4 regions of the Halomonas sp. DP5N14-9 genome follow, and region 2 is predicted to be linked to each of the others. Evidence: predicted binding sites of a transcription regulator. Region 2 holds the regulator's gene; each other region holds the start of a gene.

Region 1 (5,925 bases), on a different contig from region 2:
CAAACCGGTGACATGGGATTGGCGCCGTTGCGCAACGCTCGAGTCACGAGACAAGTTCCACTCTGGAGGACCACATGTCAGACAAGACCCTCGCCCTGATCAACGAACATGATGTGAAGTGGGTTGACCTGCGCTTCACCGATACCCGCGGTAAAGAGCAGCACGTCACCATTCCGGCCGCCGAGGTCGACGAAGAGTTCTTCGAGAATGGCCAGATGTTCGATGGTTCCTCCATCAACGGCTGGAAGGGCATCAACGAGTCCGACATGATCCTGCGTCCGGAGGACGGCACCGGCTTCCTCGACCCCTTCACTGAAGACGCGACCCTGATCCTGCGTTGCGACATCATCGAGCCGGCCACCATGCAGGGCTACGAGCGTGATCCGCGCTCCATCGCCAAGCGCGCCGAGGCCTACCTGCAGTCCTCTGGCCTGGGCGACACCGCCTTCTTCGGCCCCGAGCCCGAGTTCTTCATCTTCGACGAGGTGCACTGGAAGGCCGATATCGAAGGCGCCATGTACAAGATCAGCTCCGAAGAGGGTGCCTGGTCCACCGACCGCGCCGTCGAAGGTGGCAACCTCGGTCACCGTCCGCGGGTCAAGGGCGGCTACTTCCCGGTTCCGCCGGTGGACAGCTTCCATGACATGCGCGGTGCCATGTGCAACACCCTCGAGGCCATCGGCCAGAAGGTCGAGGTGCACCACCACGAGGTGTCCAACGCCGGCCAGAACGAGATCGGTGTTGCCTTCAACACCCTGGTCAAGAAGGCCGACGAAGTTCAGGAAATGAAGTACGTGATCCACAATGTGGCTCACGCCTACGGCAAGACCGCCACCTTCATGCCCAAGCCGCTGGTCGGCGACAACGGCAGCGGCATGCACGTCCACCAGTCTTTCTGGAAGGACGGCCAGAACCAGTTTGCCGGTGACGAGTACGCCGGTCTGTCTGAAATGGCGCTTTACTACATCGGCGGTATCATCAAGCACGCCCGCGCCCTGAACGCCTTCACCAACGCTTCTACCAACTCCTACAAGCGTCTGGTGCCGGGCTTCGAAGCGCCGGTCATGCTGGCCTACAGCGCCCGTAACCGTTCTGCTTCCATCCGTATCCCGTACACCGCAAGCCCGAAGGGCAAGCGTGTCGAGGCGCGTTTCCCCGACCCGACCGCCAACCCCTACCTGTGCTTCGCGGCGATGCTGATGGCCGGTATCGACGGCATCAAGAACAAGATCCACCCCGGCGACGCCATGGACAAGAACCTCTATGACCTGCCGCCGGAAGAAGGCAAGGCCATCCCGACCGTGGCCGAGAGCCTCGACCAGGCGCTGGCAGCCCTCGACGAGGACCGCAGCTTCCTGACCGAAGGTGGCGTCTTCACCGACGACATGATCGACGCTTACATCGAGCTCAAGAACGAGGACGTCGAGCGTCTGCGCATGGCGACCCACCCGATCGAGTTCGACATGTACTACAGCTGCTGATCGGCATAGCGCCTCGTGCGTTCCGTCGGCCCCGCGATGATCGCGGGGCCGATTTTTTTGCGCGGGCCTTGCGCCTGGGCAAGGGATCCCCTTGGCGCGGGTCGTGGCTGCCGTCATCCTCGTCAGGGGAAGGTCGGCGAGGGCAATCACGATGATGCAGCGGTGGACGCGCAGGGCAGGCCGGGAGAGGGGCGAGAGCGCTCCCTCGTCGCCGAGTCGACCGTCACTGATGGCCATTGCCTTGCTGGCAGCGTCCGGGCTGGCGTTGCCGGTGGCAGAAACCGTGCCGGCGAGCACCATCTATCGCAGTATCGGTGCCGACGGCGTCGTGCGCTACAGCGATACCCCCTCGGCCGGCGCCCGCGCGCTGGCACCGCCGCCGTTGTCCAGCGCCCCTGCGCTGGATGTGGCGGCGCCCTCCAGGCCGACGGCGCCTTCAGTACCAGGCCCGGATAGCGACGCCGATATCTTCCAGCCCCACGATGTCCTGGCCATCGCCTCCCCGGCGGATGGCAGCGTGTTGCCAACGGGGTCCGGGGGAAGATTGAAGGTGCTGGCCGCGATCAGCCCGCCTACGGCGACGGGGGATCGCCTCGGCCTGGAGGTCGACGGTGTGCTCGCCACCAGCGTCACCGGCATCGGCCCACTGTGGCTCACCAATCTGGAGCGTGGCGAGCATCGCCTGGGCCTGGTGGTGCTGGCCCCGTCGGGAGAGGTGCGTCAACGCAGTGCCGATATCGTCATCCACGTACAGCGCGCCAGCCGCCTGCTTCCCGCCAACCCCATTCGTCCTGCGCCGCCTTGACCCGCGATCTGCGGGCCTTGTGCGGACAGTGATCCAGGCGAGACTCCCCTGCACCAGGTTGGTGCACTAAAATGGTGCGTAGGTGCGCCGACGGTGACCCGCCTCCTCGACAAAAGCACCGTCCTGGCGCCTGCGCGGCGGGAGTGCGCTACTGGTACCAAGGCTGGCCCGCTTCTTGCTTTGAATGTTGTTGTCTGACGCCTGCTCGAGGCCGAGACCTGGACCGCCACCATGGCATGCCGGCTTGGCGCCGTGGCGGCCTCTATCGAGCGGGCGCTTTGCCCCATCAGGATGGACCCATGACGCCTGGCATCATCGAACACCTCACAACTGCGGTCATGCTGCTCGACGGCGAGCTGCGACCGACCTGGATGAACCCGGCGGCCGAGACCCTGCTGGCGGTCAGCGCCAGTCGGGTTGCCGGCGTGGCGCTGACCGACTGGCTCAGCGGCGAGGATGATATCGCCGAGGTGCTGATACGGGCCCGGGATGGACAGCATCCCTATACCCAACGGGAGGCGCGGCTGGTCCTCGCCGGTGGAGACCCCCTGACGGTGGACTACACCGTGACGCCGCTGTCGCCTGACGAGCTGCTGCTGGAAATGGAGCCACGGGATCGGCTGTTGCGAATTTCCCGCGAGGAAGCGCTGCAGTCGCGCCAGGAAACCATGAAGGTGCTGGCACGGGGGCTGGCCCACGAGGTCAAGAACCCCCTGGGGGGGATTCGTGGCGCGGCGCAATTGCTCGAGCGTGACCTGGAGCAGACGCCGGCGCTCAAGGAGTACACCCGGATCATCATCGAAGAGGTGGATCGGCTCCGGGATCTGGTCGATTCCATGCTCGGGCCCAACCGGGTGAGTCGGCGAGAGCCGCTGAACATCCACCGGGTGCTGGAGCGGGTACGCGCGCTGCTGCTGGTCGAACAGCCGCGGGTGAGTATCGAGCGCGACTATGATCCCAGCCTGCCGGAGTTGACCGGCGATGAAGCCCAGTTGATCCAGGCGGTGCTCAATGTGGCCCGCAACGCCGTCCAGGCGCTGGTCGAGTCCGAGACACCGAACCCGGTGATGACCCTGAGGACCCGCGCGCGCCGCCAGTTCACCCTGGGCGCCCAGCGCCATCGTCTGGTCTGCGACGTCAGCGTGATCGACAACGGCCCGGGCGTCCCCGAGACGCTGCGCGAGACCCTGTTCTATCCGATGGTGTCCGGTCGTGCCGAGGGCAGCGGCCTGGGGCTGTCGATCGCCCAGTCGGTGCTGCACCAGCACGAAGGGCTGATCGAGTGCGAGTCCGAGCCCGGACGCACCGAATTCCGTCTGTTGATTCCCCTGGAGATGAGTCATGACTGATACCGCTCGTGTAATGATCGTCGACGACGACCGGGCCATACGCTGGGTGCTTGAGCGCGCCCTGGCGCAGCCGGACCTTGAGGTCGAGGCGGTCGAGCGGGCCGACGGTATCCTCGATCGACTGCTGGCCGAGCCGCCCGACGTGCTGGTCACCGATATCCGCATGCCAGGTATCGACGGACTCGATCTGATGGCCAAGGTGCGCCAGGTGCACCCGGACCTGCCGGTCATCGTGATGACCGCCCATTCCGACCTGGACAGTGCGGTGGCTTCCTATCAGGGCGGGGCCTTCGAGTACCTGCCCAAGCCGTTCGACGTGGACGAGGCGCTGGCCTTGGTGCGACGCGCGGTGGCCCACGTGCGCGAGCGCCAGCGGCCGGTCAGCGTGCCCGAAGGACTCGACGCCGAGATCATCGGTGAGGCGCCGGCGATGCAGGAGGTATTCCGGGCCATCGGGCGCCTGGCGCACTCGCATATCACGGTGTTGATCAACGGCGAGTCCGGGACCGGCAAGGAGCGCGTGGCGCGTGCGCTTCATCAGCACAGTCCCCGCGCCGCCAATCCCTTTATTGCCCTCAACATGGCGGCGATCCCCCGGGATCTGATCGAGTCGGAGCTGTTTGGCCACGAGAAGGGCGCCTTCACCGGCGCCAGCGCCAGTCGCCAGGGGCGCTTCGAGCAGGCCAACGGCGGCACCCTGTTCCTCGACGAGATCGGTGACATGCCCTCGGAGACCCAGACCCGGCTGTTGCGGGTGCTGGCCGACGGCGAGTTCTATCGGGTCGGTGGTCATACGCCGGTCAAGGTGGACGTGCGCATCATCGCCGCGACCCACCAGGACCTCGAGACGCTGGTCGCCGATGGCCGCTTTCGTGAGGACCTGTTTCACCGCCTCAACGTCATCCGCGTGCACCTGCCGCGGCTGTCCCAGCGGCGCGAGGATATTCCACGGCTGGCGCGGCACTTCCTGGTCGAGGCGGCCAAGGAGCTGTCCACCGACGTCAAGGTGCTGACCCGCGAAGCCGAGGAGTTCCTGACCCGGGTGGACTGGCCGGGCAACGTGCGTCAGCTCGAGAACACCTGTCGCTGGCTGACGGTGATGGCCTCCGGGCGCGAGATCCTGGTCGAGGACCTGCCGCCGGAGCTGCGCGGCGGCGATGACAGCGCCGCAGGCGGAGACTGGCGTGAAGCCTTCCGCGCCTGGGCCGACAGCGCCCTGGCCTCGGGCCACACCCACCTGCTCGAAGAGGCGGTGCCGGACTTCGAGCGCATCCTTATCGAGACCGCGCTCAAGCACACCGCCGGGCGCAAGGGTGAGGCTGCCGAGCTGCTGGGCTGGGGGCGCAATACCTTGACCCGCAAGCTGAAGGTGCTGCTGCCGTCGCTAGCGGAAGACCAGGAGGTCTGAGCGGGCCGGGGCGGCGAGTCCGGGGGGCACCGGTTTAACCAGCCTGCCCGGACCGGCCTACCCCAAGGGGCATATCATCAGCCTGTTATCGGTGGCCTAGAGTGGTGGCGACGTTGCACCGCTACTCTCGGCGTCGGGGGTAGCGTCACGATTCTGAGGCCTACCCCCATGAACCTTTCACGCTCTCGTCGGCTTGGCCTGGTGGCCATGTCGCTGGTTTTCATCTCGAGCCTCTCGCTTGCCCAGGAGCGGTCCTCGCCACGCACCGTACCGGCCAACAGCGAGCCTGCTGCCAGCAGCGAGGATCTTGCTGCCATCGCCAAGGAAACCACCAATCCGGTGGGTTCGGCCTGGATGCTGTGGATGCAGAACGACTATACCCACCTGGACGGCGACGACTTCGACGGTCGCTGGTCCAATTCCTTCAAGTTCCAGCCGGTCATGTCCTTCCCCTTCGAGATGGCAGACGACAACTGGAACCTGGTGGTGCGCCCGGTGTTCCAGTACAACTCGACTCCGATGGACGAGAGCTTCGGTACCCTGGCCCGGGGCGGCAGCCCGCTGGACATCGATCCCGACGAGTGGAGCCGCAACGCCCCCCATCGCGGGCGTACCGAGGGCCTGGGTGACACCGCCCTGGTGACCCTGGCCGGCCCGGCCCGCGCCGACGGCGTCATCTGGGGCCTGGGGCTGACCCAGATCTTCCCCACCGCCGAGCATGACGTTCTGGGACAGGGCAAGTTCCAGGCCGGCCCGGCGGCCCTGATCGCGCGCCTGGCGCCCAATCCCGGTGGCTGGAACATGGGCCTGCTGGCTCAGCACTGGTGGTCCTACGCCGGCGAAGATGACCGCGAGCACACCAGCCAGACCGATCTGCAGTAC
Region 2 (5,925 bases):
GCTGGGCTCAGGGATGCTGGGCGTCGACACGTTCGAGAAAGCGCTCGAACAGGAATGCCTCGTCGTTTTTCAGCGAGCGACTCAGGCAGTCGATGAACTCTCGGCGCGGATAGGTGAAGACCCGCGGCGCCTTGTAGGCATCCAGATCGATGGCGATCACCTCTCCGTCGACGACCAGGAAGTTCTCGGTGTGCAGGCCACGACAGTGGATACGGTCACGGTACAAGGTTTCGAGAATGTCCAGGTAGCGGTTCTGCAGTTCCGGCGAGTCGAGGACTAGCTGTTTGAGCGCGATGCCGTGCACGTTGGCGGTGACCAGGCGATAGCGCTCTGCCGACAGGATTTTCGGTGTGGCGATACCCAGTCGCTCCAGTCGGCCGGCGACATAGCGAAAATTGTGGCCGGGGTAGCGCCGGATGCCCAGGCGGTAGCGCCAGCGATCGCTGGTCTTGGGCGTGAAGGTCTTGATGAAGGCGTCCTGGTCCGGATCGTAGTGGACCTCGGTGTACTTGCCGGTCTGGATCAGTTGCATGGCGTCCTTGGCAGGCAGGGGGTGGCGGTCAAAACAAGGAGAGGGAAGACGTCAGGCGTCTTCGTCGAAGCGTGCGTCGAACAGTGCCTCCAGAGCGTCCAGCACCGCGTCCGCGTCCTTGCCTTCGGCCTCCAGGGTCAGCTCCGTACCGCAGGGGGCGGCCAGCATCAGCAGCGACATGATGTTGGCGGCGTCACCCGAGCGGCTGCCATGGTGGACGGTGACGGTGGCGTCAAAGGGTTGGCAGCAGGTGACCAGGCGTGTCGCGGCGCGTGCATGCAGGCCGCGACGATTGGTCAGGGTCAGGGTGCGTCGGGCCACGCCTAGAGTCCTCCGCTGTCCAGTCGGCGTTGCTGGCCGAGTTCGCGGTGGCGTAGACGGACGCGGGGATGCTGGTCGGCCAGGGCCGAGGCGATTCCCTCGGCCAGGTAGACCGAACGATGCTGTCCTCCGGTGCAGCCCACCGCCACGGTGAGGTAGCTGCGCTGGCTTTGCTGATAGCGCGGTAGCCAGGTGCGCACCCAGGCGAGAATGTCGCGCTTCATGTCGGCGACGTCCTGATAGCGTTCGAGGAAGTCGATGACGCTGGGATCGCAGCCATTGGCATCACGCAGCGATGGTTCCCAGTAGGGATTGGGCAGACAGCGGGCATCGAACACGATGTCTGCATCCGGCGGCACGCCACGCTTGAAGCCGAAGGACTCCACGGTCAGGCTCAACTGGCCGCTGCGGTGGTCGGCGACCTGTTCGGCGATGCGCGAACGCAGTTCGTGCACCGACAGGCGAGAGCTGTCGATGACCAGATCGGCCAGGTCTCGAATACCCGAAAGGGCCTTCTGTTCGGACTCGATGGCTTCCGCCAGGGTCATGTCGCTATCACGGGTCAGGGGGTGACGGCGCCGCGTGTGGGAATAACGCTCGAGCAGAATTCGCGCATCACTGGTCAGGTAGACCACCTGGCAGTCGATCGGACTCTGCTTGAGGGACGCCAGCTGGGCGGGGAAGCGTTCCAGTGCCTCAGGCAGGTTGCGGGCGTCGACGCTGACGGCGATACGGCGGGAATGACCGTTTTCCAGCTCGTCCACCAGGGCGCCCAGCAAGGTCGCGGGAAGGTTGTCGATGGCGTAGAACCCCAGGTCCTCCAGGGCTTGAAGGGCCACGGACTTTCCCGAGCCGGAGCGACCACTGATGATCACGAGCTGCATGTCCTGTCTCCTTGGGCAGGCGTCCATTGCTGATGGCCTAGGCAAGGCCGCGATCAGGAGGGAGTGTCGTCCCCTGGCGCCTGTTGGCGGATGGCTTCCTGCAGGCGCTCGTGAAGCTCGCGCTGGGAGCTGGCGTGGCGCAGACGGTGACGTGTGTCGGCGTCGTTCATGACGCCGGCGACCTGGCCGAGCAGGGCGAGATGGGCGTCGTCGGCCTCTTCCGGTACCAGCAGCACGAACACCAGATCGACGGGCTCACCATCAATGGCATCGAAGTCGACAGGTTCCGCGAGTTTGAGGAAGCCGGAGATGGGCGCCTTGCAGTGGGGGTTGCGGGCATGGGGAATGGCGACGCCATTGCCTATGCCGGTACTGCCCAGGCGCTCACGTCCGATCAGCCGACTGAAGACCTCCTGGCTGTCCAGGCTCGGGGTGTTCTGCGCAATGAAGGTGCTGAAAAACTCCAGCACCCTCTTCTTGCTGCCTCCCGGGACATCGAACAATGTGCGCTCGGGAGGGAGAATGGCTTCCAATGTCATGAGAGTCAGCGAATTCCGGCGCCTTGGGCGCGGGCTTGGGATTTTTCCTTGTGCTTGACCAGCTGGCGGTCCAGCTTGTCGGCAAGGGCGTCGATAGCAGCATACATGTCGCCGTCCTGCGCTTCGGCATGCAGGTCGGCACCGGCGGCGTGAAGGGTGCAGGCGGCCAGCTGGCGTTCCTTTTCCACCGAGAGGGTCACCTGGACGTTGGTGATGTTGTCGTAGTGGCGCTCCACACGGGTGAGCTTCTCTTGTACGTAGTCACGCAGGGGATCGGTCAATTCGACGTGGTGGCCGGTGATGTTGACTTGCATGACAGGCTCCTTGCTCTTTCGGGTGGTGGCTTGATTGTAACCCTTTTTCCGATCCTGCAAACCCCCTCGACGCTACGCAGAAAGACGCAGATGTCATGCGAAATTTCAAGTGCTTGCGCTTTCCCGATAACTAGGCTAGCGACGCCGCAGCGCAAGGCCTCAGCGCAGTCGCTTGCGCTCGCTGGAAGACGGAATATTCATGGCTTCCCGGTACTTTGCCACGGTGCGTCTGGCGACATTGACGCCGTCTTCCGCCAGCAATTCCACCAGTTTGCTGTCCGACAGAGGTTTGCGGGCAGGTTCCTTTTGAATCAACGATTTGATCATGGCGCGGATGGCGGTACTGGAATGGGCGTCGCCATCCTGGCCGACCTGGCTCGAGAAAAAATACTTCAACTCGAACACGCCGCGAGGCGTGTGCACGAACTTCTGGGTGGTCACGCGGGAGATGGTGGACTCGTGCATCTCCACCTTGTCTGCGATATCGGCCAGCACCAACGGTTTCATGGCCGCTTCTCCCTGCTCGAGGAAGTCGATCTGACGCACCATGATTTCCCGGCCGACCTTCAGCAAGGTGTCGTTGCGGCTGGACAGACTCTTGATCAGCCAGCGCGCCTCCTGCAGGTGGTCCTTGAGGAACTGGTTGTCCTGGCTCTTGTCCGCGCGCCGAATCAGCGCAGCGTAGTCGGGCTGGATGCGCAGTCGGGGCATTGCATCCGGGTTGAGTTCAACTCGCCAGCCCTCTTCGGTGTGGCGCACCACCAGGTCGGGTATGACGTAGTCGTTATCGCTGTCACCGAACTGGCTGCCGGGACGTGGGTCGAGGCTCCGGATCAGCTCGATGACGCTGTCGAGTTGGTCGTCATCGAGTCCTAGTCGGCGCTTCAGCAGACGTCGGTCGCCGCTGGCCAGCGCCTCGAGAAACTGTCTTACCAGTCGTCCGGCCTGGGGCAGCAGGACGGTATCGCGAGGCAGGCTATCCAGTTGCAGCATCAAACACTCGCGCAGGTCGCGGGCGAACACTCCGGTCGGTTCGAACTGTTGCAGCCGAACCAGCACCGCCTCCACCTCGGCGAGGGGAGGGGGGCGACGACCGTCTTGCTCGAGCCCCTGGGCAATGTCATCCAGTGTCTGCTCGAGATAGCCGTCGGCGTTGACCGCGTCGAGCAGGCTCTCGGCGATCAGGCGCTCCTGGTCGCTGACGTCGAGCATCGCCAGTTGCCAGCTCAGGTGGCTGTGCAGTGACTGGGAGCTTGCCTGGCGCTCGAAATCCGGCGCCTCGCCACTGCCGGCGGGGGTGGTGCCCAGGTCCTGGTAGGTGTCGGACCAGTCGCTGTCCACACTGAGTTCCGAGGGAATCTGATCCGCCCAGTCATCTTCCACGGCTTCCCTGGTCTGCTGTTCGCCGAACTCGTCCTCGAGTTCGAGCATGGGGTTGGCCTCCAGCGCCTGCTGGACCTCCTGGCGCAGGTCCAGGGTCGAAAGCTGCAGCAGGCCGATCGCCTGTTGCAGTTGCGGGGTCATGGTCAGCTGGGTACCGATGCGCAGCTGCAGTGACGCCTTGAGGGCCATGGGTCGGGATCCACCAGTGTTGTCGAAAGGCTTTACCCTAACGACGAGTCATCAGACATGCAAGCATCTTGCCAAGTTGGTGTTTTTTGACCTGTGGGAGGGAGTGTAAAGGTCGATGTGGAACAACTTGGTAGGGGGGAGGTGCTTCTTTCGAGGGAGGCCCTGTGTGCAAGGTGAGGCCGACCCTTTCGGGGCCGGCGGTTGGATGCTGATGCTGGCAAATGTTGCGGCCGCTTGATGCGACTGCGACTGCGACTGCGGCTGTCGGGCGGCCCTGCGGTCTAGAGGCGGAAGTTCTCGCCCAGGTAGACCTCCTTGACGCGCTGGTTGGCGAGGATGGACTCGGCGCTGCCCTCGGCGATGATCTGGCCGTCGCCGACGATGTAGGCACGATCGCAGATATCGAGGGTCTCGCGCACGTTGTGATCGGTGATCAGGACGCCGATATCGCGGGCCTTGAGTTGACGAATGATGGACTTGATCTCGCCCACCGAGATCGGGTCGACCCCGGCGAAGGGTTCATCGAGGAGGATAAAGGCCGGCTCGGTGGCCAGGGCGCGAGCGATCTCGACCCGGCGCCGCTCCCCGCCGGACAGGCTCATGCCGGGGTTGTCGCGAATATGGCTGACGTGGAAATCCTCGAGGAGTTGCTCGAGACGTGCTTCTCGGCCCTCGCGGTCGAGGTCCTTGCGGGTCTCGAGGATCGCCATGATGTTGTCGGCCACCGACAGCTTGCGAAAGATCGAAGCCTCCTGAGGCAGGTAGCCGATACCGGCCAGCGCGCGCTGGTGCATGGCCGCGCGGCTCAGGTCCCGATCATCGATGCTGATGCTGCCGGCGTCGGCTCTGACCAGGCCGACGATCATGTAGAAGGAGGTGGTCTTGCCGGCCCCGTTGGGGCCCAGCAGACCGACGATGCTGCCCTGCTCGATCGACAGGCTGATGTCCTGGACGACGCGACGCTTCTTGTAGCTCTTGGCCAGATGGCGAGCGTGGAGAGTCTTCATCAGTTTCCTTGGCTTTCCGGCTCGAGGGTCATGCGAATGCGCTGCTCGCCCTGGACGCCCTGGGCGCTGGAGCGGGCCTGGACCACGCGGCGATCGAGGAAGTACTCCAGATAGGCACCGTCGAAGGTGTCATTGGCCTTGTGCAGCTCAGCCTGGTCGATCAGCTCCATGCGGCGTTCGGCCACGTGGTAGATCACCTTGCGGCCCCAGCCCTTGACCACCGGTTCTTCCGGGGATGGCTTCTGCTCGAGGTAGGCACGTGAGCCGGTCGCGGTCGCCAGTGACAGTTGTCCCTGGTCGTTGCGCTGGATCTCGACGCGTTCGCCGGTGAGGATCATGCTGCCTTGCACAATGCGCACGTCGCCGGTATAGACCGCGGTACCGGCGCGATCATCGAGATCCAGCTGGTCGGCCTCCACCTGAATCGGTGCGCTGCGATCACTTTCCAGCGCCAGGACACTGCTGCCGGTGGCGCCGGCGGCCAGGCCAAGGGCCAGGGCAAGCAGGAGGGCGGGACTTGGACGCATCATGGAAGGGGCTCCTTATTGAGGCTCTGGCGGATGATGACCGGTGACATTGTCGGTCAGGCGAGCGGTATTGTCATGGATCCAGGCGTCGAAGCGCTCCCCTTGCATCTGTTGAGGGGGTTGGCGTAGGACGGCTGGCGTTTCGCTCCAGACATGGCCACTGTCGCTGTCGTAGACCAATACCTCTGTATCAAGCTGCCAACGCTCCGCGGGGGCCTCGAGATGGGCG
Region 3 (5,925 bases), on a different contig from region 2:
TGGTCCACCTTGCTGCTGCGCAGGTAGGCATCGGCAGCGAACTTGGCGGCCATGTAGGGCCTGAGCTTCTCCGGCGCCTGCAGCGGCTGCTCGGCGCGCATGGCGCTGACCATCAGCATGCGATCCAGCCCCTGGCGGCTGGCCTCGTCCGCCACCCGCGTAGCGGCGTAGAGGTCGATCAACAGCGTCTTGTCGGGCCCGGTGTTCGGGCCGGAGCCGGCGGTGAACAGCACCTGTTCGCAACCTTCGAAGGCGGAGGCGAAGTCCTCCTCCAGGTCGGCGACGACCGTCTCGATACCTTGTTGCTCGAACCAGTCGCGTTGCTCGGCGCTACGGATCATGGCGCGAATCGGATGTCCCTGGCGGTGGGCGATGGCGCAGACCTGGCGGCCGATCTGGCCGTTGGCACCTATCACGAGTGTGGTCATGTCGGCCTCCTTGTCGATACCTGGAAATAACCATGGCGTCGATGGGGAAGACTTTCAACGGGGGAGACTTTCAATGGGGAGGCGAATCGATGGCGACGCCGCCCGCAGGCCAGTACCCTGTGCGTCTTTCCCTCACCCACCCGCTCAGGAGCAGCGATGAATCCTCAGGACCTGGAACGCCTGGTTACCTTGCCAATGCCTTTCGGCAAGCATCAAGGCACCTTGATCGCCGATCTGCCCGGGCCTTACCTGGCGTGGTTTGCCCGGGTCGGGTTTCCCCCCGGAGAGATCGGACGCCTGCTGGCGCTGATGCACGAGATCGACCACAACGGCCTGAGCGACCTGCTGGAGCCGTTGCGACGCCGCGGCTGAGCGGCGCCACCTGGCGGGGAGAACCGGTCGCCGTCGTCAGACCGCGCCCTTGTCAATCGAGCTCAGGCAGCGTCCTTGTCGGTCTCGCCGGTACGGATACGAATAACTTGCTCCAGCGGGGTGGCTAAAGACAGCTGCCATCACCGGTCAGACAGCATCCTTGTCGGTCTCGCCGGTACGGATACGAATAACTTGCTCCAGCGGGGTGGCTAAAGACAGCTGCCATCGTCGGTCAGACAGCGTCCTTGTCGGTCTCGCCGGGTCGGATGCGAATGACCTGCTCAAGGGGGGTGGCTGAAGACAGCTGCCATCGTCGGTCAGACAGCGTCCTTGTCGGTCTCGCCGGTACGGATACGAATGACTTGTTCAAGGGGGGTGACGAAGATCTTGCCATCACCGATCTTGCCGGTGTTGGCGACCTGGACGATGGCTTCGATGACCTGCTCGGTCATACCGTCGTCGACCGCCACCTCAAGCTTCACCTTGGGCAGAAAGTCGACCACGTACTCGGCTCCCCGGTACAGCTCGGTGTGGCCCTTCTGACGGCCAAAGCCCTTCACTTCAGTGACGGTGATGCCCTGAACACCGATCTCGGAGAGCGACTCGCGGACGTCGTCGAGCTTGAATGGCTTGATAATCGCGGTCACCAGTTTCATGGCGGGTTCCTCATCCTGTCCGTGTGGGGGCGGCGTCGGTCGTGCCTGGCGCCAACCCGTTGGCGGCGCGCCGTTGCGCCTGTCCTGACTAGTGTGACAAAGCATACCCCTGGCGAACAGCAATAAAAAAGGCCCCCGAAGGGGCCAGGAGGAGCACGCCAGCTCACTGGTGTCGCGGGTAAGCTCAGGCTTACTTCTTGGCGACGTTAAACTCGGGGTAGGCTTCGAGACCGCATTCGGCCAGGTCGACGCCTTCGTATTCTTCTTCTTCGCTGACACGCACACCCATGATTGCCTTGATGATCAGCCACACGACCAGGCTGGCGGTGAAGACCCAGGCGAAGATGCCGATGATGCCGAGCATCTGGGCGCCGAAGGTGGCGTCGGCGTTGTTCAGCGGGACCGCCAGGACACCCCAGATACCGGCCACACCGTGGGCGGAGATGGCACCGACCGGATCGTCCAGGCGCAGCTTGTCGAGGACCACGATGGCGACTACCACCAGGACACCGCCGACTGCACCGATCAGGGTGGCGCCGAGGGCCGTGGAGGACAGCGGGTCGGCGGTGATGGAGACCAGGCCAGCGATAGCGCCGTTCAGGGCCATGGTCAGGTCGGCCTTGCGGAACCAGATCTTGGCCAGGATCAGCGCGGCGAGGACACCCCCGGCGGCGGCAGCGTTGGTGTTCACCAGCACCTGGGCCATGTTGTTGGCGGAAGACACGTCGGAGAGCTTGAGCTCGGAGCCGCCGTTGAAGCCGAACCAGCCCAGCCACAGGACGAAGGTACCCAGGGTCGCCAGCGGCATGTTGGCACCGGGGATGGCGTAGATGGCGCCGTTCTTGCCGTACTTGCCCTTGCGCGGACCGAGCACCAGCACACCGGCCAGGGCTGCAGCGGCACCCGCCATGTGGACAATGCCGGAACCTGCGTAGTCGGAGAAGCCTGCTTCGGACAACCAGCCGCCGCCCCAGGTCCAGTAGCCGGAGACCGGGTAGATCACGGCGGTCATGACCACGGCGAAGGCCAGGAAGGCCCACAGCTTCATGCGCTCGGCGACAGCGCCGGAGACGATCGACATGGCGGTGGCCACGAACACGACCTGGAAGAAGAAGTCGGCGCGGGCCGAGTAGTAGGGTGCGTCTTCACCACCTGCGAGCACCGCATCGACGCTGTTTTCGGCGCCGATCAAGAAGCCGAAGTTGGGGATGAAGCCGCCGGCGTCGGAGGAGTACATCAGGGCGTAGCCCACCAGCAGATACATGGTGCAGGCGACCGCGAACAGCACGATGTTCTTGGTCAGAATCTCGGCGGTGTTCTTGGCCCGGACCAGGCCGGCCTCGAGCATGGCAAAACCGGCGGCCATCCACATGACCAGGGCGCCGCAGATAAGGAAGTAGAAGGTGTCCAGCGCGTAGCTGAGTTCACTGATATCGACCATGGAAGTGTCTCGCTATATTTTTATCGGAAGTCGGGTCAGGGGACGGGGATCAGACCGCGTCGGAGCCGCGCTCGCCGGTGCGAATGCGGATGACGTCTTCCAGCGGCGTGACGAACACCTTGCCGTCACCGATCTTGCCGCTGTTGGCCGCGTTGCAGATGGCTTCCAGCACGCTGTCCAGTCGGGCCTCGTCGATCGCAACCTCGACCTTCACCTTGGGCAGAAAGTCGACGACATACTCGGCGCCGCGGTATAGCTCGGTGTGGCCCTTCTGGCGGCCGAAGCCCTTGACCTCGGTCACGGTGATGCCCTGGACGCCGTTGTCGGCCAGCGCCTCGCGGACGTCGTCCAGCTTGAAGGGCTTGATGATGGCGGTGATCAGTTTCATGGCATGGCTCCCTACGTGCATAAGGTGGCGGCTTGTTTCCGCTCGGTGCATGGATATCTATGCATAGCGATATACGTGCCATAAATTTGGCAAAATCTTTGTTTACAATGGCTTGTGGTTGTTCTTGAAAGCGAGAGACGAAAAACACCCGCGAGTTTGCGGCACTGCATCAAAGTTAATGCACTGTTTTGGTGCTGGCGCGTATTGGTGGTGCGTCATTGGCGAGCATGCTGTGCCGGGTCGCGTGCCGGGGCGCGTGATAGGTAACAGGGAGTCGCCAATGCGCCGGGCGTCGCTGGGCAAGGGCCACGAAGCATGCGTTGGGCGCCCGGCTTGCGTATCCTGTCGGCAACGGAGTTCCCATCGACGTTTCAAGGAGAGCCATCATGGTCAGTCAGGATCGCATCAGCCGTTTGGCACAGCAGATCGGCGAGCGCTTGCAGGGCGCCTCCCAGGCCCCGGAAGACATCCAGAAGGGGGTCCAGCAGGTGGTGCGTGGCGCCTTCGATCGTCTCGAACTGGTGTCACGCGAGGATTTCGACATCCTCATGGACGTGTTGCAGCGCACCCGCTCCCGGGTCGAGGCGCTGGAAAAGCAGGTAGCGGCGCTGGAGAGCCTGGTCGAGGAACGTGCAGCGCCCGCTGGCGAAACGACCGCGGCGCCAGCCGTGGCCGAGGAAGCCGCCGAGGTACCGGTGCCGCCGGTGCCGGAACAGGGCAAGCAGGACGAGGCATCGAGCGGTTCAGCCGACAAGCCCTCCGCCTGAGGCTTCGGACGCAGAACGTCACAAGATATGCCGGCCCGCCCTGGCGGGGGGCCGGCATGGGGCGCCAGTGAGGTGGGCGTGCTCTACTGGTCATGAGCCTTCCGTCAGGCAGGGAGCCCATGACGCTTGCCATCATTGCCACCCGTGCGGGACTGGGGCTGGACGCCCCCGAGGTACAGGTCGAGGTACACCTGGCCAACGGCCTGCCGGGCATGACCCTGGTCGGCCTGCCCGAGACCGCAGTGCGCGAAAGCCGCGAACGGGTGCGCAGCGCCCTTGCCACCTGCGGCCTCGACTACCCGCTACGCCGTATTACCCTGAATCTTGCTCCCGCCGATCTGCCCAAGGAGGGTGGACGCTTCGATTTGCCCATCGCGCTGGGTCTGCTGGTGGCTTCCGGCCAGTTGCCCGCCGCCGCACTGGAGGGTGTCGAGTGCGCCGGCGAACTGGCCCTCGATGGTCGGTTGCGGCCGGTAGCCGGCATGCTGCCCTTCGCCATGGCCACCCGTCAGGCCGGGCGGCGCCTGATCCTGCCCGAGGCCAACGCCGATGAGGCGGCCCTGGTCAATGGACTGGAGGTGCTGCCGGCGGCGCACCTGCTCGACGTCGTCGCCCATCTGGTCGGGCGCATTCCCCTTGTGGCTCACCCACCCGCCGCACCGCCGAAAGACGGGCCTGCGGCGCTGGATCTGTGCGATGTGCGTGGCCAGTATCAGGCCCGGCGAGCGCTGGAGGTAGCGGCGGCGGGTGGGCACAACCTGCTGTTTGCCGGGCCGCCCGGTACCGGCAAGACGTTGCTGGCCAGCCGACTGCCCGGGCTCTTGCCGCCGCTTGGCGATGACGAGGCGCTGGAGGTGGCGGCGATTCGCTCGGTGTGCGCGCTTCCCCTGTCCGATGGCTTTGGCCGTCGTCCGTTTCGTTCGCCTCATCACACCGCCAGCGCGGTCTCGCTGGTCGGTGGCGGCTCGCGCCCACGGCCCGGCGAGATCTCGCTGGCCCATCGCGGCGTGCTGTTTCTCGACGAGTTGCCGGAGTTCAGTCGCCAGGTGCTGGAGGTATTGCGCGAGCCGCTGGAAAGCGGCGAGATCCATATTGCCAGGGCCAGCCACGAACGACGATTTCCTGCTCGTTTTCAACTCGTTGCAGCAATGAATCCTTGCCCCTGCGGCCATCTGGGTGATCCGCGTCAGGACTGTGTATGCACCGCGTCCCAGATCCAGCGCTATCAGGCGCGCCTGTCCGGCCCCCTGCTAGATCGCATCGACCTGCAGGTGGAGGTGCCGGCGCTGCCGGTGGAACAGTTGACGTCGCATCAGCCGGGGGAAAGCACCGAGATGGTGCGCCGACGCGTGATGGCGGCGCGTCAGCGTCAGCAGCAGAGGGGAGTGCTCAACGCCCAGCTCGCCGGGGCCGCGCTGGAGCGAGCCTGCGCCCTGGAGGTGGCCGAGCGCACCTGGCTGGCGCAGTCGCTTGAGCGCCTGCGGCTGTCCGCCCGGGCCTACCACCGGGTGCTGCGGGTGGCGCTGACCCTGGCCGACCTGGCCGGGCGCGAACGTCCGTGCCGTGATGACCTGATCGAGGCCATCGGCTATCGCCAGCTGGATCGGCTGTTGCGCAAGGGCTGACGGGCGCCGCACGGTCGTTCCATGCACCCGTTATCTCCAGGCATAGTCCCTGCCCGGGTCCAGGCTTCGCCCGAGAAGTCGACGAGCGCAGGCACTTTTCAGCAAGCCCTAGAGCGCGTCGGCGTCGAAGGCGCCGCTGATGACCGTGGACCACAGCGCGGCACCGTCGCCGGGGCGGCGCAGGCGGAGTTCGAAGCGGTAGGGCAAAAGCTCGCGGTCAGACAGCGTCAGGCGTGGGCCATCGGCGA
Region 4 (5,925 bases), on a different contig from region 2:
TCATCGTCCGCACCAACCGCGATATCCGGCGCACATCCATCATCGTTGGCGTCGCCTACGACGAGGACGTGGACCAGGCTCGCGAGATCATCCAGGGCGCGGTCGCCGAGGTGGACTCGGTGCGCAGCGACGTACGTGCGGTGCAGGTCTTCGCCAAGGCCTTCGGCGCCAGTTCCATCGACTTCGAGGTGGCCTGGTGGACCGGGTCCCGCCCCGTCGACATCCGCGCTTCCCGCGATCAGGTGGTGGCATCCATCAAGCGCGCGCTCGATGAGGCCAATATCGAGATTCCCTTCCCCTACCGCACTCTGGTGTTCAAGGACCAGGCAGAGGCCGAACGCTTCCATCCTTCGGAAGCAGGTCGCCCACCAGACTTATGAACCAGCACTATTTACGCGGTTCGTACTAGAAACTACGTGATCGCCTATCTAGACCAAGGGAGAAAATGGGTAGGATTCAAGTCGGAAGGACGCAGCTTATCGAACCAGTCTCCCTCAACTGCACACCGGCATCACGCTGGATCTACAGGACGAGATACCGATGCATCGCCCTACTGCTCCCGGATTTCACGACCCTGTCGCCCCCGGTCACTCATCGCCCCAGGCCTTCGAGCTCAGGCGAGTGTTGCCGGGCTACTGGTTCGACAGCCTGGCGGGGCGCGAGAGTCGTCTCGACTTCTGTCTCAACGCTACCCTGGCGCTATCGTTCTACTATGCCGCCCTGTGGGCGACCACCATCACCGCCCCCGCCCTCGAGGACGCATTGACGATCAAGGCAGGCCTGCTGGGGATCTGGTGGGTTGTCATCAGCCTTCAGCCTTTGGTGCTCCACGGCACTCGTCGCCTGCACGACCTGGGCCAGGCGGGCTTGTGGAGCCTGATGCTGCTGGTCCCCGGCGCCAACCTGCTGCTGACGGTGGTACTCGCCATGCAGCCCGGGGAGTCCAGCGACACCGAGCACGACGAACAGGGCTCCACCAGCGGTGCGGTATTGGTGTTGAAGCCACTGCTGATCCTGGCCACCTGGGTCGGGTTCTTTTACGTCTTCCGTCAGTAAGTGCCGCAGAGCTCGGCCCTTCATCACCAGTCACCCGATCCGCAACCCATGCTGCTTGAGCTTGCGCACCACGCTTGGCTGGCTGATGCCCAGCTGTTCGGCGATGGCGTAGGTGGTGGGAAGGGTACGGCAGCAGTCGGCAAGGATCTCACGCTCGCGCCGGGCCAGGGCGGCCTTCAGGCCCTCGCCCCGGGCAAGCGGCAGCTCGGGTCGCGCTGCACCTGGTGCGGATAGTGTCGCGGGTGAAGTAGCGCCATCAGCCAGCGCAGCGGAGGCTCCGGTGACAGACGCCGCCGTCTGCTGCGCTTCACGCTGCTGCGAGCCGAGCGGCCCTAACGAGGCCCCCGTGGGCGGCACCAGCAGATCGCCCTGGATGACATCGTCACTGGATAACCAGGCCCTTTCCAGGGTGTTTTCCAACTCACGCACATTGCCCGGCCAATCCCAGCCCATCAGTGCCTGCCACACGTCTCGCGCCAGCATCTTGTCGCGTCCATAACGCCGATTGAGGCGCTTTAGCTGGCGCTCGACCAGGCCGGGAATATCCTCGCGGCGCTCGCGCAGGGGCGGCAGGGTGACCGGAATCACGTTCAGCCGGTAGTACAGATCCAGGCGAAACAGGCCCTGCTCGACCCGTGCCGACAGGTCCTGATTGGTGGCCACCACCAGGCGAAAGTCGACCCGTCGCGGGGCCCTGTCCCCAAGCCGCGTAATACTGCCGTCCTGGATGGTCTTGAGCAGCTTGGTCTGCACCGCCAGGGGCAACTCGCCGATCTCGTCGAGAAACAGGGTGCCGCCCTCGGCCTGCTCGATCAGCCCCTTGCGGCCCCCCGGCGCGGCGCCGGAAAACGCGCCCTTTTCATGGCCGAACATCTCCGATTCGAACAGGCTTTCAGGGATGGCGGCGCAGTTGACGTCGATAAAGGGGCCATCGCGGCGAGAACTCCAACGGTGCAGCTGGCGGGCGAAAGCGGTCTTGCCCACCCCGGACTCGCCCAGCATCAAGACCGTGGCGTCGGTGGGCGCGACCCGCTTGAGCAGCAGCGCCACCTCGCGCATCAGCTGGCTTTTCACCTCCAGGTCATCGAGCTCGGCCTCGAGTGCTTCGCTGTCGCTCTCCAGCGCATGGCCCCGGCGCAAGTGCTCGCTGAAGCGGCGCTGCAACAGCGCGTACTCCTGCTGCAGCAGCTGCAGATCGGTCAAGTCCATGGAGCGGCTGACCACCGCCACCAGCCGCTCACCCTCGAATACCGGATGGGCCTGGGCGATGACCCTGCGTCCGGTGCCGGTGCGCTGGACCAGCTGGGCCGGCCGCCCGCTGCGAATGACTTCCAGGCTGACCGACGGGGTCAGCACGCCATCGGCCTCGAGCCGCTGCACGCTGGTGGCGCAGAGCTCTTCGCAGGACATGCCGTAGACCGCCGCCGCCCCGGGACTGACGTCGCGGATACGACCATCCGGCGCGACGATGAAGAAGTGGTCGTGGGCGGTGTCGATGATGGTCTTGAGAATCTTGGTGTCGTCGTCGCTCATCCAGCGATCCATAAATGCATCATTGATTCAGAAGTGTATCACGATGCGTCGGGATCGCGATTCACTTCTGGATCACGTCTATCACCACAGCAGACCTTCCCTTGGAATCCCTGCACCTCTATTACATCTTTAGTATAAATGCTTAAAAGATGGCACGACGTCTGCATCACCCATAACAACCGTCAGGCCCAGGGCCGCGACCGTCCCCATCCACGATGCCAGGAGTTCCCTGTGAGCGACTTCAATCAACCTCTCGGCGGCAACGAGATGCCGCGCTTCGGTGGCCCTGCCACCATGATGCGTCTGCCCACCCAGACCAGCGCCGAGGGTCTGGACGCCGCCTTTATCGGCATTCCCATGGACATCGGCACCTCCAACCGCCCGGGCACCCGACTGGGGCCGCGCCAGATCCGCGACGAATCGCGCATGCTGCGCCCCTACAACATGGCCACCCGTGCTGCACCCTTCGACAGCCTGCAGGTGGCGGACATCGGCGACGTGCCGATCAACACCTTCAACCTGCCGAAGAACCTGGACATCATCAGCCGCTTCTACGACGACGTCCTGTCCCACGACTGCGTGCCGCTGACCCTGGGCGGTGACCACACCCTGACCTGGCCGATCCTGCGTGCCATCGCCAAGAAGCATGGCCCGGTAGGGTTGATCCATATCGACGCCCACGCCGACGTCAACGAGCACATGTTCGGCGAAGAGGTGGCCCACGGCTGCCCGTTCCGCCGTGCCCAGGAAGAAGGGCTGCTGGACGCCAACCGGGTCGTCCAGATCGGCCTGCGAGGCACCGGCTACGCCGCCGAGGACTTCGACTGGTGTCGCCAGCAGGGCTTCCGCGTGGTCCAGGCCGAACAGTGCTGGCACAAGTCGCTCGAGCCGCTGATGGCCGAGGTGCGCGAGCAGATGGGCGATGGCCCGGTGTACATCTCGTTCGACATCGATGGCCTGGACCCGTCGGTGGCGCCCGGCACCGGCACGGTGGAAATGGGCGGCCTGACCTCGGCCCAGGGCCTGGAGATCGTGCGCGGCGCCCAGGGGCTCAATATCGTCGGCGGCGACCTGGTCGAAGTCTCCCCGCCCTACGACCCCAGCGGCAACACCGCCCTGATGGGCGCCACCCTGCTCTATGAAATGCTGTGCGTGCTCCCCGGAGTCGCGCGCCGCGACTGAATCCTCACAGGGCCAGGGAGTGGCCCTGGCGACAGCCAACGAGGCGCCCGCGTCAGGGCGCCGACCATTACAACAGCAAAGAGTGATCGCCCATGTCCTCCCACCTGCATTCTGCCGACAAGATCACGACCGACGGGGGCAAGCTAAGCACCCATGGTCTGATCAAGTTCCTCGTCCCGTCGTTGATCGGCATCCTGCTGTTCCTGGTGCCCTTCTCGGTCGGTGACACCATCAACATCGGCATGGGTCTGGCCGCCGACTGGCTCAAGGCCACCCTTGGCGACGCCCTGCCCGCCATCGCCACCGTCGTGCTCACCCTGTCCATCGTGCTGACCCTGGTGGTCAAGCTGACCAAACCAGGCTGGGCCCGCCAGGGCGCGATGAAGGAGCTGTTCGACATCGCTCCGCTGTGGGTGGTGATGCGCGCCCTCGGCGCCGCCTTCGCGCTGATGACCTACTTCCAGGTCGGCCCGGAGATGGTCACCGCCTCCTTCACCGGCGGGGTAATGCTAAATGACCTGGCGCCGGTGCTGCTGACCTTCTTCTTCTTCGCCGCCATCCTGCTGCCCTTCCTGGTGGACTTCGGCTTCATGGAGTTCATCGGCTCCATGGTGCGCACCCCCTTTCGCAAGATCTTCGGGCTGCCCGGGCGCAGCGCCATCGACGCCACCGCCTCCTGGATGGGCTCCGGCACCGTCGGCGTACTGATCACCACCCAGCAGTACGAGCAGGGCTTCTACAACGCCCGCGAGGCCTCGGCCATCGCCACCAACTTCTCGATCGTGTCGATCGCCTTCGCCCTGCTGGTGACCAGCTTCATCGGCATCAACCACCTGTTCGTGCCGTTCTACCTGACCGTGGTGGTCGCCGGACTGGTCGCCGCCGTCATCGTGCCGCGCCTGCCGCCGCTGTCACGCAAGGCCAACACCTACTACGAGCCGGTGGGCTGCCAGATCCAGGAAGAAAACACCGGCAACCAGAGCCTGTTGCGCTACAGCCTGGGCATCGCCGTGGCCCGCGCCGAGACCGCCCCGGGCCCGCTCAAGCTCGCCCGCCTGGCACTGTTCAACGTCGCCGACATCTTCTTCGGGCTGCTGCCGCTGGTCATCGCCATCGGTACCGTGGCGCTGGTACTGGCCGAGTTCACTCCGCTGTTCACCTGGCTGTCCATGCCGATGGTGCCGGTGCTCGAGTGGATGGGTCTGCCCGAGGCCGAGGCCGCCGCGCCGGCGACCCTGGTGGGCTTCGCCGACATGTTCCTGCCGGCGGTACTGGCCAGCGATATCGAGAGCGAACTGACCCGCTTCGTCATCGCCTGTCTGTCACTGACCCAGTTGATCTACATGTCAGAGATCGGCGCCCTGCTGCTGAAGTCACGGATCCCGCTCAAGCTGTGGGAACTGGTGGTGATCTTCCTGCTGCGCACCGCCATCACTCTGCCCATCATCGTGGTCATGGCCCACTGGCTGGTGGGTTGATCGGGAGGACCACATGACAGACCCAAACGATGCTCACGCCGTCGGCAAGGCGGCCTTCACCCGCATCGACCAAAGCACGGCAGAAGACTGGGCAGTGATCGCCGCCCACGACGCCGACTACCTGGCCGGCCTCGCCGACAGCGTACTGGACACCCTCGCCCGGCTGGGCGAGGGCCACCAGCCCTACCAGATCACCCGGCTGGAGCACTGCCTGCAGAGCGCGACCCGGGCCGAACGTGCCGGCGCCGACGAAGAGATGATCGTCGCCGCCCTGGTCCACGACATCGGCGACGAACTGGCGCTTTTCGACCACGCCGCCTTCGCTGCCTCGATCCTGCGCCCCTTCGTCAGCGAGAAGACCCACTGGATCGTCCAGCATCACGACGTCTTCCAGGGTCACTACTACTGGGACAAGGTCGGCGGCAACAAGGATGCCCGCGAGCAATTCCGCGGCCATCCCTGGTTCGACGACTGCGAAGCCTTCTGTCGTGACTGGGACTGCCCGTCCTTCGACCCCGCCTACGACACCCTGCCGCTGGCGCACTTCGAGCCCATGGTCAGGCGGATCTTCGCAAGAGCCCCCTACTCGGTGGCCCCGGACCCCGCCCTCGCCCCTGGCTCGTCTCAAGCCCCTGGCTCGTCTCAAGCCTCTGATCCGTCTCAAGCCCCTGACTCG

Evidence for each region. Region 2 encodes sigma-54, which starts transcription at its own class of promoters, with help from an activator protein. Its sites were predicted from a motif close to TGGCACNNNNNTTGCTNT; they were not measured.
Region 1: a site for sigma-54 is predicted at 2,451-2,468, ahead of glnL (nitrogen regulation protein NR(II)). Genes of this name have one in related genera too.
Region 3: a site for sigma-54 is predicted at 3,349-3,366, ahead of KUW00_RS01135 (P-II family nitrogen regulator). Genes of this name have one in related genera too.
Region 4: a site for sigma-54 is predicted at 2,740-2,757, ahead of speB (agmatinase). Genes of this name have one in related genera too.

What each region holds. Positions count from the first base shown of each region.
Region 1 is NZ_JAHVHR010000009.1:282,824-288,748, forward strand. It holds gene glnA (glutamate--ammonia ligase) at 75-1,481, shown strand; gene KUW00_RS07975 (DUF4124 domain-containing protein) at 1,711-2,286, shown strand; gene glnL (nitrogen regulation protein NR(II)) at 2,586-3,635, shown strand; gene ntrC (nitrogen regulation protein NR(I)) at 3,628-5,043, shown strand; gene KUW00_RS07990 (hypothetical protein) at 5,212-5,925, shown strand, end outside.
Region 2 is NZ_JAHVHR010000024.1:147,969-153,893, forward strand. It holds gene KUW00_RS13615 (hypothetical protein) at 8-532, opposite strand; gene KUW00_RS13620 (HPr family phosphocarrier protein) at 584-853, opposite strand; gene rapZ (RNase adapter RapZ) at 856-1,737, opposite strand; gene ptsN (PTS IIA-like nitrogen regulatory protein PtsN) at 1,791-2,276, opposite strand; gene hpf (ribosome hibernation-promoting factor, HPF/YfiA family) at 2,282-2,590, opposite strand; gene KUW00_RS13640 (RNA polymerase factor sigma-54) at 2,750-4,162, opposite strand; gene lptB (LPS export ABC transporter ATP-binding protein) at 4,444-5,169, opposite strand; gene lptA (lipopolysaccharide transport periplasmic protein LptA) at 5,169-5,699, opposite strand; gene lptC (LPS export ABC transporter periplasmic protein LptC) at 5,712-5,925, opposite strand, start outside.
Region 3 is NZ_JAHVHR010000001.1:235,789-241,713, forward strand. It holds gene KUW00_RS01115 (SDR family oxidoreductase) at 1-428, opposite strand, end outside; gene KUW00_RS01120 (DUF3820 family protein) at 585-800, shown strand; gene glnK (P-II family nitrogen regulator) at 1,118-1,456, opposite strand; gene KUW00_RS01130 (ammonium transporter) at 1,647-2,897, opposite strand; gene KUW00_RS01135 (P-II family nitrogen regulator) at 2,947-3,285, opposite strand; gene KUW00_RS01140 (accessory factor UbiK family protein) at 3,672-4,052, shown strand; gene KUW00_RS01145 (YifB family Mg chelatase-like AAA ATPase) at 4,172-5,677, shown strand; gene KUW00_RS01150 (hypothetical protein) at 5,786-5,925, opposite strand, start outside.
Region 4 is NZ_JAHVHR010000030.1:84,952-90,876, forward strand. It holds gene KUW00_RS16660 (mechanosensitive ion channel family protein) at 1-380, shown strand, start outside; gene KUW00_RS16665 (DUF805 domain-containing protein) at 541-1,056, shown strand; gene KUW00_RS16670 (sigma-54 interaction domain-containing protein) at 1,087-2,589, opposite strand; gene speB (agmatinase) at 2,821-3,771, shown strand; gene KUW00_RS16680 (YjiH family protein) at 3,864-5,249, shown strand; gene KUW00_RS16685 (HD domain-containing protein) at 5,263-5,925, shown strand, end outside.